Regions from separate parts of the Erwinia sp. AK-PDG3-5 genome, predicted to be linked through region 1. Evidence: predicted binding sites of a transcription regulator. Region 1 holds the regulator's gene; the other holds the start of a gene.
What was found. Region 1 encodes CRP, which controls carbon source genes, mostly activating them, when cyclic AMP is high. Its sites were predicted from a motif close to ATGTGANNNNNNTCACAT; they were not measured.

Region 1 (7,530 bases):
GCCAGCCGAAATATTCTGACGGCTTTGGGCCGAAACCTGCCGATATCGTGCATGTGCCGTTCAACGACCTGGACGCGGTCAAAGCGGTAATTGACGATCACACCTGCGCCATTGTGGTTGAGCCGATTCAGGGTGAAGGCGGCGTGATGCCCGCGACCGTCGAATTTATGCAGGGGCTGCGCAAACTCTGTGACGAACATCAGGCGTTGCTGGTGCTGGATGAAGTACAAAGCGGTATGGGCCGCAGCGGCAAGCTGTTCGCCTATGAGCATTACGGCGTGACGCCCGATATCCTCAGCACCGCGAAAGCGCTGGGCGGCGGTTTCCCGGTCAGTGCGATGCTGACCACCAACGAGATTGCTTCCACCATGTCGCCTGGCGTGCACGGCACCACCTACGGCGGAAATCCGCTGGCCTGTGCCATTGCCGAAGCCGCGCTGGATATCATCAATACCGAAGCGGTGTTGAGCGGGGTGGAAACGCGTCGTGAGCAGTTTGTCACCGCGCTGAGAGCGCTGGACGCGAAGCTGGATCTGTTCAGCGACATTCGCGGTAAAGGGTTGCTGATTGGTGCGGCGCTGAAGCCACAACATGCCGGCAAAGCGCGCGATATTCTGAATGCCGCCGCCGCTGAAGGGGTGATGATCCTGAATGCCGGGACCGATGTGATCCGCTTTGCGCCATCGCTGGTGATTGAGCCGACCGACATTGAAGAAGGCATGGCGCGCTTCGCCAAAGCCGTCGAAAAAGTCCTGACTTAACCGACAGTAACGGGAGCTGAGTGGCTCAGCTCCCGATCCGCGACTGTCCTTCTCTGCACCATTCTGCTTACGTCGACTTCCTTAACCGCCGGGACAACCAGCGTCCATGATGCGGCCGCGCGCTCCACGCCAGTGACGAGATGGTGTGCATCACGCTGAGATGCCCCAGGATCCGCTTCACATGCCTTTCCAGGATGGTCACCGGCCCCTGATTCAACTCCATCTGCGTATCCAGCACGTTCGCTTCTGAGCTCGGCCCGTCATACTCCAGCCGCTGTTGGCAACGCTGCAACGCAATCTCACAGGCCTGCAGATAACGCTCCGCCAGCGACGAGGTCAGCATGGTGTGTTCACGCGCCAGCGTGGTCATGGCATTGATATGCTCGACGATAAACTGGCTGTGCGTCACCCACAGTTTCATATCCGCCAGATAGCTGGGATCAAAGCCTGGCTCCTGCATCGACTGATTGAGCGAGTTGAACAGAGCGTTGTGCGCCTGATTAACGCGGATACGCTGATAGGCCAGCTTCACCGGGTCCTGTTCATTCCCCAGCAATAACCGCAGCGCATCCTGATAGGTTTCCAGCGCGTCATGCGCATTCTGCCGCAGCAACCCGCTTTGCCATTGCGGCCACAACCAGATGGTGCCCCCGAAGGCAATCAGGCAACCCATCAGCGTATCCAGTAAACGCGGCAGCAGGAAGTCTGCGCCGTTAAGCGAGAGCAGCTGCAACGAATACACTGCGGTGACCGTAAAGCCAATCATCGCGAAGCCGTAGAATTTACGGATAAACAGGTAGCTGATAAGGGTAATGGCTAGCATCACCAGCAGCACGATGGATTCGGGTGCCTGCAGGCGCAGGGTTACTGCGGCAATCACCAGCCCGGCCAGCGTGCCCAGCGCACGGTGCTGAATACGGACGCGGGTTGCGCTGTACCCGTTCTGGCTGACAAACATGACCGTCATCAGGATCCAGTAGGGTTTGGGCAGATTAAAGAATAGCGCCAGCGAGCTGGCAAAGGTCAGCATCACCGCAAAGCGGGCGGCGGTGCGCAAGGCGGCCGATTTCAGCGACAAATAGCTTCTGATAGCCGGCAGCAGCGGCAGTCGGCGCTGCCGGTCAGCCATCAAATCGCGCTGATAAAGGGGACGCTGGGTACGCAGCACCCGACCAATCCGGCTGAAGTGGTAATAGCAGAAGGTGCCGACGGGGTTATCCGGATTCTGCCGTGAGATCTTCTCCAGCGCCTGAAGCTGCTTATCCATGGTGAAGCGCTCGGGCAGCTTGTGGTAGAGGATATCGTCGGCCAGTTCACGTAGCCTGGCGGCGATGGTCTGCGCATTCCAGCGGATCACCGCTTCGGCATGGCTTTGCTCCACCAGCTTTTGCACTTCTTCCGGCTGATGCAGGCTGACGGAGATGTGCTCCTGCAAATCAAGCGCGATTTGAAACGCGCGGGTCAGCCGCTTGTGGTGATTGTTGTTGGTGGCTGACAGCATATGCATCTGCTGATAGCAGGTGGTGATCAGGTCGACCGCTTTTTGCTGGCGCGCCAGCAGCGGAGGCAGGGCTTTCTCCGGATCGGTGAGTTTGGTCAGCAGGGTGTATTTCGCTTCGCAGTAACCCGCCAGCTCGCGATAGAGCAGGCTTAAGGTTTCCCGCAGCGGCTGCTCTTTCCACAGCCAGAACCAGACCCAGTTGAACACGCCGTACCAGATGGTGCCGAGCACGTAGAGCATCGGCGGTTCCCACACCGGCATGCGTCCTGCCAGGCTAAGGGTGAAGATTGCGGCTATCAGCGAGCCGGGCAGCAGGCGACCATGCAGCGGGCTGATTTCGCCGGTGACGCCCAGCAGCATCGCCATCGAAAACAGGATCACGGGCAGGGGAACGTGGTGACCGGCAAGGTACTGGATCAGGAAACTGCTGAAGGCGAACAGGATTCCGCCAACGATCAGGCGTTTGAAAAAGCGCTTATGAGGAGTATCAAGGCCAGCGAGGTTGCAACAGGCAGGGACTAAGGAAAACAGCAACCCTTTTTGCAAGTCGCCCAGCAGCCATCCCATCGCTACCGGTAAACAGAGCACCAGCGTCTGGCGCAATGCGTAGTTGATCTCCGGGTGATAAATCAGTCGACGCCACATCACTCCACACCAAATAAAAAGGCGCAACACCAGGTGTTGCGCCGTGGATCAGAGCCGATTAGCGCGTGCCGTAGACAACGATAGTTTTACCGTGTGCCGAGATCAGGTTCTGATCTTCCAGCATCTTCAAAATGCGTCCCACTGTTTCACGAGAACAGCCAACGATTTGCCCAATTTCCTGGCGGGTGATCTTGATCTGCATCCCATCCGGGTGCGTCATGGCGTCCGGTTGTTTTGCCAGGTTCAGCAAGGTCTGCGCGATGCGACCCGTCACATCGAGGAAAGCTAAATTGCCCACTTTCTCAGAAGTGACCTGCAAGCGATTCGCCATCTGTGCAGACAGGCGCATCAGAATGTCAGGGTTAACCTGGATCAGCTGACGGAATTTTTTGTAGGAGATTTCAGCCACTTCACAGGCTGTCTTCGCGCGTACCCACGCGCTGCGCTCCTGACCTTCTTCAAACAGGCCAAGCTCGCCAATAAAGTCGCCCTGATTGAGGTAAGACAGGATCATCTCTTTGCCTTCTTCATCCTTGATAAGCACCGCTACTGAACCTTTGACGATGTAGTAGAGGGTTTCTGCCTTTTCACCCTGATGAATCAGCGTGCTCTTGGATGGATACTTATGAATATGGCAATGAGACAGGAACCATTCAAGTGTCGGGTCTGTTTGCGGTTTGCCGAGAACCATTCGCTGTTATCCTCTGTTGTAATCGTGCCTAAATACAGGGGCAGAGTTCCCTGCCAGGCGTTGAAATAGTCAAGCGTTTCCCATCAGGAAATTTATTCGGGCCTCTGTTAAAAGCCTGGCTCGTTATGCGATTCGTTTCGTCGTGCCTGTAGAGTACTGACGAAAATATTACAGCTTTGTTTGTAGCACAGCTTTCAACGAGTGTCTTGTGTTGTCTCGCTTCAGCATAGTGCGAAAATTGCCGCATTGCCGTTTTTCTGGCTAAAGCGTAATCTGGCGATAACTGAATGAATTAGAGGAAATTGTTATGCAGGCTCGAGTCAAGTGGGTTGAAGGGTTAACGTTTTTGGGAGAATCCTCATCCGGGCATCAGGTTCTGATGGACGGAAATGCGGGCGATAAAGCCCCGAGCCCGATGGAGATGGTGTTGATGGCCGCGGGCGGATGCAGCGCAATCGACGTGGTTTCCATTCTGCAGAAGGGCCGCCACGACGTAAAGGATTGCGAAGTGAAGCTCAGCTCCGAACGCCGTGAAGAGGCCCCACGCCTGTTCACCCACATCAATCTGCACTTTATCGTCACCGGCGTGGCGTTAGGCGATAAAGCGGTGTCGCGTGCCGTTGATCTCTCCGCTGAGAAATATTGCTCGGTCGCACTGATGCTGGGCAAAGGCGTGGAAATCACCCACAGCTATGAAGTGATTGAGTTACCGGCGTAAGTCATCCCATCGCCGCCTTAAGCCCCGTTCCCGCGGGGCTTACTCTATTTTCTTACCCTGGATCAGACGTTTCACCAGCGGCCCCATAATCAACTCCATCGCCAGTCCCATCTTGCCGCCCGGCACCACCAGCGTATTAATGTGCGAGATAAACGATCCCTGCAGCATCGACAGCAAATACGGGAAGTCGATATCTTCCAGCGCCTGGAAATGGATCACCACAAAGCTTTCATCCAGCGACGGGATACCGCGCGCCGCGAACGGGTTAGAGGTATCTACGGTCGGCACACGCTGGAAGTTAATGTGCGTGCGGGAGAACTGCGGCGTAATAAAGTTGATGTAATCCTCCATGGATCGCACCACCGAATCCATCACCGCTTCGCGTGAGTGGCCGCGTTCGCTGGTATCGCGCACCAGTTTCTGGATCCACTCCAGGTTAACGATCGGCACTACGCCAACCAGCAAATCAACCTGCTGGGAGACATTGTTCTGCGGCGTCACCACGCCGCCATGCAGCCCTTCATAAAACAGCACGTCTGTCGGTTCCGGCAGGGATTGCCACGGCGTAAAGGTTCCCGGAACCTGATTCCAGGGTACCGCTTCATCATAGGTGTGCAGATATTTGCGGGATTTGCCGCTGCCTGAACGACCATATTCCGCGAAGGTCTGTTCGAGCAGGGCGAAGTCATTGGCTTCCGGGCCGAAATAGCTGATATGGCGGCCCATATCGCGCGCCTTACGGATCGCCATATCCATTTCAGGACGGGTATAACGGTGAAAGCTGTCGCCTTCGACTTCGGCGGCATGCAGATTCAGCTGCTGGAAGATTTTTCTGAAGGCCAGGCTGGTGGTGGTGGTTCCCGCCCCGCTGGAGCCGGTGACGGCAATAACCGGATGTTTGGCTGACATGCGCATACCTCCCTGAGAAAAGTCACATCGATCACGCATTGGTACCATGTTTCGCGCACGGGTGTCATCTTTGCCACTTAACCGGTCACGGAACCTCGCGGCATAATATTGACCGTCTCGTGCAGTTCAGACCACACCAGCACCGCTTCGCCGCTGCTTAACTGGCGGCGAACATCCTTCACTTTTTGTTCCAGCGAGCGTTCCTGCTCACCGTAGTCGGTGCCTTCACGCAGGACAAAGGATTCAATCAGGTTATCGAGGGTGTCAGCGTCGAGCTCTTTCCAGGGAATAATCACGTTAGTTGTCCAGCCAGGTTGAAAGCCATTGAGGAATGCGTTGCTCAAGCCACATTTGCGGATTGCGTAAGGTGCCACCGACAAACCCCACGTGGCCACCATATTCGGTCAGTTGATAGGTCACTGACGCAGGCAGCAGGTCGGGCGTGGGGATCACTTCGTCGGTCATAAAAGGATCGTCTTTGGCGTGGATGATCAGCAGCGGTTTTGCCACGCCGGGCAATAACGGCATCGCGCTGCAACGACGGTAGTAATCCGTCGCATCCTGAAAACCGTGTGCCCTGGCGGTAATGGCATCATCAAAATCACGCAGCTTTTTCAGCGCCCGAAGCTCAGTCAGATCGATGGGCAAGGTGCCAGGCCAGGCAAGCAGTTTGCGTTCAGCGTTTTGCTTCAGAAGATTGAGCAGGTAGCGCTGGTAAACGCGGGAAAATCCCTGCTCCAGCTTCTGGCTGCAGGGTTCCAGCATCAGCGGGGCCGATACCACCACCGCCGCATCCAGCAGGCAGTTTGCGCCCTGCTCGCCCATCAGGCAGGCCAGCATATTCCCGCCCAGCGAAAACCCAACGGCGGCGGTGGGAACCTGCCCCCACTCTGCACGCAGCCAGTTAAGGAAAAAGGTGGCATCGCTGGTTTCGCCAGAGTGATAAATCCGGTGGAGGCGATTGGGCTCGCCGCTGCAGCCACGAAAATGCATCACCACCCCCAGCCAGCCTCGCGCCTGACAGCTTTCCAGCAGCCCGTGGGCATAAGGGCTGTTTACGCTGCCTTCCAGACCGTGAAACAGCACCATCCGCGGCTTGTGTCTGGCACCTGCAGGATCTTCACTCCACGCCAGATCGATAAAATCCGTGTCCGGCAACGTCAGGCGTTGCCAGTGAGGTTTTAGGTTAATCCGACGGCGAACCAGGCGCGGCAGAAGCGTTTGCAGGTGCGCATTGCTCATGCCGGTTAAGGGCTGAAAAGAGGCGGCTGCTGAGTGATTAAAATTCATGTTCAAAATGCTTGTAGGATCTCTGTCACATTGCTAGCTTCGACAAGTTCGTTTCTGGTCAGGGGGTGAGGAGCACCCGTTTCATATGGAACTGAGTTTGTTTTTATCGATGTTAGGCTTTTTATGGGTCGCTGCCATCACGCCAGGCCCTAATAATATGTTACTGACCGCCTCCGGCGCCAACTTTGGTTTTCTGCGCTCGCTGTGGTTGCTGATTGGCATCATGATCGGCATGCAGGTGATGCTGCTGATGGTCGCCTTTGGCATTGGTGGACTGATCCTGCTTTATCCCTCGCTGCATCTGGTGCTGAAAATTGGCGGCAGTGCCTATCTGCTGTGGCTGGCATGGAAAATTGCCAGCGCGAAATACGAGAAACTGGACACCGAAACGGCACCCGCCGCGCCGATGCCGTTCTGGCAAGGCGGCCTGCTACAGCTGATTAACCCGAAAGCCTGGCTGATGGCCTTGGGCGCGGTGGCCAGCTTTAGCCTCGCCGGTGAAGCCTATCGCGGTTCGGTGCTCGCTATCAGCGCCGGTATGGCGTTGGTGAATGTGGTTTCCGGCGTGATCTGGCTGGGCTTCGGTTCGCTAATTGGCCGTATTCTGCGTAGCCGCCGCGCGTGGACGATATTCAATGTCTTTATGGGGATCCTGACCGCGGCCTGCGTGCTGCTGATCTGGCATTAATTCCCCGCCCGGCAACATGAACCACCGGCAGGTATGCTGCTCCCTGGAGGGGCACTTTCTCTGCCGGTGGTTTTTTTATGGGCTAAACCCGGATTATGGCTAAAGAACCCCGCATTTGATCTAAGGATGAAAAGTTATAACAGATAATTTCTAATTACTTTCTTGCGATGGTCACTGTCGGTTACAAAGGCGTTATTCAAACAATAACGTGCGGCGGAAGACATTATGGCAAGAAAATTTACTCTTACTCTTATTGCGGCATCACTCGGACTGTTCGCGCTTAGCGCCCAGGCGGTAGATGTCACAGTAGCCTATCAAACCTCTGCC
Region 2 (7,530 bases), 1.7 Mb from region 1:
CTCTTTGCCAATGAACTCAGCGTATTTCGGGATCAGATAGCCTTTCAGGTGCTCTAGAAGCTTCTCGGACTGCTCCTGTGGGAACTGCTCACGTTCAATCTGCTGTTCCAGAACATAGAACAGGTGTACCGGGTTTGCTGCGACCTCGGCATGATCGAAGTTGAACACCCGCGAGAGGATTTTGAAGGCAAAACGCGTCGACAGACCGTTCATGCCTTCGTCCACACCGGCGTAGTCACGGTACTCCTGATAGGACTTGGCTTTCGGATCGGTATCCTTCAGGCTTTCGCCATCATACACCCGCATTTTAGAGTAGGTGCTGGAGTTGTCCGGCTCTTTCAAACGCGAAAGAATCGAGAAGCGAGCGAGGGTTTCCAGGGTACCCGGCGCGCAAGGCGCATGGGTCAGCTCACTGTGATCAAGCAGTTTAGTGTAGATCTTGATTTCTTCGGAGACCCGCAGGCAGTAAGGCACCTTGACGATATACACACGGTCAAGGAACGCTTCGTTGTTTTTATTATTTCGGAAGGTGACCCACTCAGATTCGTTGGAGTGCGCCAGGATAATCCCGTTAAACGGCAGGGCGGAAATCCCCTCAGTCCCGTTATAGTTACCTTCCTGAGTCGCGGTCAGCAGTGGGTGCAGCACTTTGATCGGCGCTTTAAACATCTCAACGAATTCCATGATCCCCTGGTTCGCCCGGCACAGTGCACCAGAGTAGCCGTAAGCATCAGGATCGTTTTGCGCGTGGTTTTCCAGTTTACGGATATCTACTTTACCGACCAGCGCGGAGATGTCCTGGTTGTTCTCATCGCCAGGTTCAGTTTTGGCAATTGCCAACTGTTCAAGAATGGATGGCCAGACTTTTACCACCTTAAAGCGGGAGATATCACCGCCAAAATCGTTCAGGCGTTTTGCCGCCCAAGGCGACATGATGGTGCCAAGGTAACGACGAGGCACGCCATACTCTTTCTCAAGAATATTGGCATCCTCCTGCGGATTAAACAGGCACAGCGGATGGTCATTAACCGGGCTGCGCTCGCCATCGGCACTGAGGACATAAATAGGGACTCGCTGCATCAGCGATTTCAGTCGCTCTGCCAGTGAAGATTTACCGCCACCGACCGGACCCAGCAGATAGAGGATCTGTTTCTTCTCCTCCAAACCCTGAGCAGCATGTTTGAGATAGGAAACGATCTGTTCAATCGCTTCTTCCATACCGTAGAACTCTTCAAAAGCAGGGTAGCGCGCAATGACGCGGTTAGAGAACAGGCGGGAAAGGCGTGGCTCCTGAGCAGTATCAACCATTTGTGGCTCACCAATAGCCATTAACAGTCTTTCTGCCGCGTTTACGTATGCACTGCGATCCTGCCGGCAAACGGTAAGAAATTCCTGCAGTGTGAACTCTTCGTCCTTGGCAGCTTCGTAACGCTGACGATAGTGATCGAATATATTCATAGCGATGCCCGTCCTTTCTTTTTTAGCACAGGTACCAGGAGCCGAATTGAAGTTAGCCCCTGAAGGAACTTATCAATGAGTACAGCAACCCTTATGCCAACCTGACGTTTTTTTATCGGGATACACAAAAATCAGGGTTACTTTGACCGGTAAAAATTAGCTTCTTTCAATAAAGCGTAGTTGGCATTTAAGAAATTTCCTGACCCCCAGGTTATTTTCGATGATATTTCAATAACAAAGTCAGAATCCGGGACAGCGATAACCTTGTCTGATGCGGGTTAGCCGAATTTTGTAAATAAGCCAAAACCCTGAATGAGAGTCCAACCCCTTAAAATTGATTCTACGTGCTACAGAACGTGTAAATTTTTAACCAAAGCCCGGTTGACTGATAAACTAGTCTCTTGATTGTTATATTTATGGAATGAATTAATTGTGAACTATTTCAAAGTTAGCGCGCTTGCTGTGCTTTTACCTTGCTCTTTTACTGCCTTCACGGCAACTGCCAATCCGCTCACCCTCGGCGCTTCGGTGATCTACAGCCAGAGCCCGTATAAAGGAGGAGAGGGGCGTTACTACCCATTCCCTATTGTTAACTACGAAGGCGACAACTTCTATGTCCGCAGCCTGACCGCCGGTTATTACCTGTGGAAGGACCAGCAGGATCAGCTTTCTCTGACGATCCTCGGTTCTCCGCAAAACTTCGATCCCGATGACACCAAAGACAAGCGTCTGAAAGCGTTAGATAAACGCCATATGACCATGATGGGCGGTGTGGCTTACCGTCATACGGCGGATTGGGGGATTGTGCGTACCGTGTTGGCTGGCGATCTGCTGGGCAACAGTGACGGCTTCATTTGGGATGCAACCTACCTCTATCGCTTCCAGTTTGGCGATCTGAGCCTGACGCCGGGTATTGGTGCGCTTTACAGCAGCGACAACCAGAATGACTACTATTATGGAGTGTCGAAGAGCGAATCACGTCGCAGCGGGCTGAGCAGCTATCAGGCTGATGGCAGCTGGAACCCTTACCTGGAACTGACGGCGGCCTACAGCATCAATCAGAGCTGGAACGCAACGCTGTCGGGACGCTATACCCGCTTAAGTTCTGAAGTGAAAGACAGTCCAATGGTGGACAATAATTCTCAGGTCACAATCTGGACCGGAGTCAGTTACACCTTCTGATCCGCTTTCATTGCACTAAATAAGGGCGCTTTGCGCCCTTTTGCACGATTGTGGTGATCAAAATCAGTGCAGGAGGTTCAAATGAGCAAATCCGTTATTTTTCCCGGTGATTCCCGTTTACCTGCTATCGGTCAGGGAACCTGGTACATGGGCGAAAACGCCAACCAACGCAAACAAGAGGTCGCTGCATTACAGGCCGGTCTCGAGTTGGGCCTGAAGCTTATCGACACGGCGGAAATGTATGCCGAAGGCGGCGCCGAGGAAGTGGTGGGTGAAGCGCTGCAAGGCCGACGCGAAAGTGCCTGGTTAGTATCAAAGGTCTACCCGTGGAATGCCGGTGCTGTCGATGCGACAGACGCCTGTGAGAGAAGCCTGCGGCGTTTAAAGACCGATTATCTGGATCTTTATCTGCTGCACTGGCGGGGAAATGTGCCGCTGGAAGAGACCATCCTTGCAATGCAGTCGCTGCAACGTCAGGGAAAAATTTTACGTTGGGGAGTGTCGAATTTTGACAGCGACGATTTGAGCGAGTTGTTGTCAGAGGAGGGCGGCACGGACTGTGCGGCAAATCAGGTCCTGTATCACCTCGCATCACGTGGGATCGAATACGATCTTATTCCAGACTGCCAGCAGCAACAGATACCCATAATGGCCTATTGCCCGCTGGCTCAGGCAGGAAAACTACGCCATGCACTGCTCACGCACCCGGTGCTTACGGCAATTGCACAACAAAAGGGCATCAGTGTGGCTCAGGTATTGTTGGCTTGGGTGATCCGTAAAGAAGGGATAATTGCTATTCCTAAAGCCAGTTCGGTATCGCATGTCGCTGAAAATGCCGCTGCGCTGGAGGTGACGTTAAGCAATGAAGAGTTGGGGATGATCAATCAGGCTTTCCCACCACCGACAGAAAAAATGCCGTTAGACGTGGTTTAATCACGCCAGGGGAAGGGTGATTTCCCCTGGGTGAGTCTGCATGACTTATCAGCTACCTCTACGCACCCGGATCGTCGTGGCAAGGCGTGAAGGGGATTCCCCAGCGCTGACCATCGGCTGAGAAATATGGGCCGTCTCAACACAAACCATCGTTTTGTAACCTTCGTTAGCCATATCTCCCATGCTGCAGGAGAGTTCCGGACCCGGATTCCAGGTGACAACGTCACTTTGATGGTGGTGATAAACTTCAATTATTCGCTTACCGATTTTGTCGCTGATAACGCTACAATCTTCCGGTTGCGTATGAATACGGTCAACACGATCGGGATAGGTTTGTTTGCCGTCCGGTGAGCGGCCGACGCTGCCGTTAGCCACTTTATCGATAAAGCTGTTACCTAAGCCAGTCACTTCCACACCGTCAATATCGGCTACGCAGAAGTAGCTGTGCAGGGCGGCAGTCGCCTCGAAATCACCGTGGGCTTCCAGTTCAATCTCACATCGGTCAGCAAAGCGGAAACGGGCAAACAGCGTGAAGTCATGCGGCCACAATTTTTTCGTCTGCTCATTACTTTCCAGCACCAGCGTCAGCATCACGCTGTCGTCGTTTTCATCATGCGCCGACAACGTCCAGGGAAGGGTTCGGGCGAAACCATGTGCGGGTTCACCTGCCGGACCAAACCACGGCCAGCAGATTGGCACGCCACCACGAATAGCTTTGCCGGCCGTCCAGGCGGTTTTCTCGCTCAGCCAAATCACCGGCTTTTCGTCTGCGGGCTGCCAGGCTATCAGCTGGGCACCCTGTAGGGTGACGGCGGCACGAACTTTAGGATGTGCGATCACCACCACGGGCAGGTCGCCAATTTTTCGCTGGGAAATATAGGGCGTTATCTGGGTAATAACGGGAAGCGAAAAGATTTTTTCGTTCATCTGTTTTCCTTAGCTTCAGCCAAAAAAAAGGGCGACCGTAGTCGCCCTCATCATCAGTTCACGTCGCTTATTTAGCGATGTGAGCAACCAGGTCCAGGACCTTGTTGGAGTAACCAGTTTCGTTATCGTACCAGGAAACCAGTTTCACGAAAGTGTCGCTCAGTGCGATACCGGCTTTCGCATCGAAGATAGAAGTCAGCGTTTCACCGTTGAAATCGGTAGAAACCACTTCGTCTTCGGTGTAGCCCAGAACGCCTTTCATTTCGCCTTCAGCGGCGGCTTTGATTGCTGCACAAATTTCTTTGTAAGAAGCAGGCTTAGCCAGACGTGCAGTCAGGTCAACTACGGAAACGTTAGGGGTAGGAACGCGGAACGCCATACCAGTCAGTTTGCCGTTCAGCTCTGGGATCACTTTACCTACTGCTTTAGCTGCGCCGGTAGATGAAGGGATGATGTTCTGAGATGCGCCGCGGCCGCCGCGCCAGTCTTTGTGAGACGGGCCATCAACGGTTTTCTGAGTTGCGGTTGTTGCGTGAACAGTGGTCATCAGTGCTTCAACGATGCCGAACTTGTCATTGATAACTTTAGCCAGTGGTGCCAGGCAGTTAGTGGTGCAAGATGCGTTAGAAACGATATCCTGGCCAGCGTAAGATTTATGGTTTACGCCCATCACGAACATTGGGGTGTCATCTTTCGATGGACCAGTCAGCACGACTTTTTTGGCGCCAGCTTCAATGTGTTTACGCGCGGTTTCGTCGGTCAGGAAGATACCTGTTGCTTCAGCAACAACATCAACACCGATTTCACCCCACTTCAGGTTAGCTGGATCACGTTCAGCGGTAACACGGATGGTTTTGCCGTTAACAACCAGATGGCCGTCTTTAACTTCTACAGTGCCGTCGAAACGACCGTGAGTAGAGTCATACTTCAGCATATAAGCCATGTACTCTGCGTCCAGCAGATCGTTGATTGCAACGATTTCTACATCAGAACGCTGCTGAGCAGCACGGAAAACGATGCGACCGATACGGCCAAAACCGTTGATACCTACTTTGATAGTCATATATTCCACCAGCTGTTGTTAGTGAATAAAAGGTTGGCTGTAAAATTACAAAAACCTTACCAGGCGTCAAGCGGAATCGCTTCAATAGTTGCGACAAATCAAACCTTCACACAGGAATATTCGTCAAAAAGCACATTCCGTGACCACCACTAAACCTTGATGTTGGGTCGTCTTGCCCGAATATAAAGGGGTGATGAATTCAAAGGGTGATCTGAGTCACATTTTCGTCTTCGGAACACTTTCAGACTCCGCCTGAGACGAAAAAAAGCCCTAGCGTTGTTAAGTATTTGTTAGAATACTAGCCGATATTTTCAGTTTCACACTGCCAGAGACCCCTAAAATGGCTAAAGACCCGAACGAATTTACCCCAGAGACCGACCTGAACGAGATGCAGCGCTATGTGACGCAGCAGCGTGGCACCGAGCCGCCTTTCTCAGGCAAGCTGTTACACAACAAAGGCGAGGGGATTTATCACTGCCTCGTGTGTAATTCACCGCTGTTCCTGTCGGAATCCAAATATGATTCTGGCTGCGGCTGGCCGAGTTTTTATCAGCCTTATCATGATGATTCTATTAAGTATATTGAAGATGAATCTCATGGTATGCAGCGCATTGAAATCCGCTGTGGCAACTGTGATGCCCATCTGGGACATGTGTTCCCGGACGGCCCACAGCCAACTGGCGAGCGCTATTGCGTGAACTCCGCGTCGTTAAGCTTCTCCGACGACGATGGCAATAACATTAAGGGATAACGGCGATGGAACTTGATGAGATGATCGGCACGCTGACCCCGGAAGTCTATCAACGACTGGTGACCGCGGTTGAAACCGGGAGATGGGCCGATGGCGTCGCACTTACGCCAGAGCAGAAAGAGAACAGCCTGCAGTTAGTGATGCTCTGGCAGGCTCGCCATAACGACAATCCGCAACATATGAGTGTGGGTAAGGGCGGCGAGATGGTGATGAAGAGTAAAAAACAGCTCAAAGAAGAGTTCGGCATCACCGATGATCATGTGACTCGCATCAAGCTCCAGTAATTATTCCTGCAGGAATAATCTGCGATGAAGGGGCGGATAGTGGCCCCTTAAATCCCACTGGCGACGTTTGTGGGGGGCTTTAGAGAATGATTGCCCCTTTGGTCGCCATTTCTTCCAGAGCGCGTTCAGCGTCGCTTGAGGCCAGATTGACTCCCCGACAGCCGGCAGAAAGCACCGTGACGGTATACCCTAGTGCGAGCGCGTCCAGCACGCTGTACTTCACGCAGTAATCAGTTGCCAGCCCCATCACGGTTAATGCAGTAATCCCCTGCGCTTTTAATACGCTATCCAGACGGGTTTTCTTGCGCCGGCCGTTATCAAAAAAGCCACTGTAACTGTCTATCAGGGGATCGTCCCCCTTGTAAACACGCTCAGTGATATAGCGTTGCTCCAGTGCTGGGTGAAGCTCCGCACCATAGCTTTGCTGGATACAATGATCGGGCCACCAGACCTGCGGCAATCCCGCCAGTTCGCCTTCGGTCCAGGGTTGTTGTCCAGCATTCGACGCAAAGCTGCCATGACTGGCCGGGTGCCAGTCAATTGTGGCTACCACAGGCTGCTGTCGCTGGCTGAACTCTGCCGCATACAGGTTGGCAATCGCGAGGGTGTCATCGCCATCCTTCACCGCCAGCGCGCCACCGCTGCAAAAGTCATTCTGTAAATCAATCAGAAGCAGAGCCTGCCGGGTAGCCATCATTTTTATAACTTCTCGTCAGGAGTCAGTTCACCGCGCAGATTGAGCTGCATCAGTCGCCGCACCTCATCACTTGAGAGGTTCTGGCTGAGCAGGAAGTGCAGCTTGGTCAGCGTCGCTTCCACCGTTAAATCATAGCCACTGATCACGCCCGCCAGCGCCAGCGCATTGCCCGTGGCGTAACCGCCCATATTCACTTTACCGGACATACACTGCGTCAGGTTTACCACCACAATGC

Region 2: the regulator CRP is predicted to act here: its motif matches at 5,768-5,785, upstream of msrB (peptide-methionine (R)-S-oxide reductase MsrB).

What each region holds. Positions count from the first base shown of each region.
Region 1 is NZ_CM165967.1:443,836-451,365, forward strand. Features, by position in the region: gene argD (bifunctional acetylornithine/succinyldiaminopimelate transaminase) at 1-761, shown strand, start outside; gene AC1UKS_RS01950 (YccS/YhfK family putative transporter) at 829-2,907, opposite strand; gene crp (cAMP-activated global transcriptional regulator CRP) at 2,966-3,598, opposite strand; gene AC1UKS_RS01960 (OsmC family protein) at 3,906-4,316, shown strand; gene AC1UKS_RS01965 (phosphoribulokinase) at 4,356-5,225, opposite strand; gene AC1UKS_RS01970 (YheU family protein) at 5,303-5,521, opposite strand; gene AC1UKS_RS01975 (hydrolase) at 5,523-6,515, opposite strand; gene AC1UKS_RS01980 (LysE family translocator) at 6,601-7,203, shown strand; gene tauA (taurine ABC transporter substrate-binding protein) at 7,429-7,530, shown strand, end outside.
Region 2 is NZ_CM165967.1:2,172,180-2,179,709, forward strand. Features, by position in the region: gene yeaG (protein kinase YeaG) at 1-1,458, opposite strand, end outside; gene AC1UKS_RS10015 (MipA/OmpV family protein) at 1,891-2,640, shown strand; gene AC1UKS_RS10020 (aldo/keto reductase) at 2,722-3,573, shown strand; gene AC1UKS_RS10025 (D-hexose-6-phosphate mutarotase) at 3,622-4,500, opposite strand; gene gapA (glyceraldehyde-3-phosphate dehydrogenase) at 4,568-5,563, opposite strand; gene msrB (peptide-methionine (R)-S-oxide reductase MsrB) at 5,904-6,314, shown strand; gene AC1UKS_RS10040 (YeaC family protein) at 6,320-6,598, shown strand; gene pncA (bifunctional nicotinamidase/pyrazinamidase) at 6,678-7,292, opposite strand; gene ansA (asparaginase) at 7,298-7,530, opposite strand, start outside.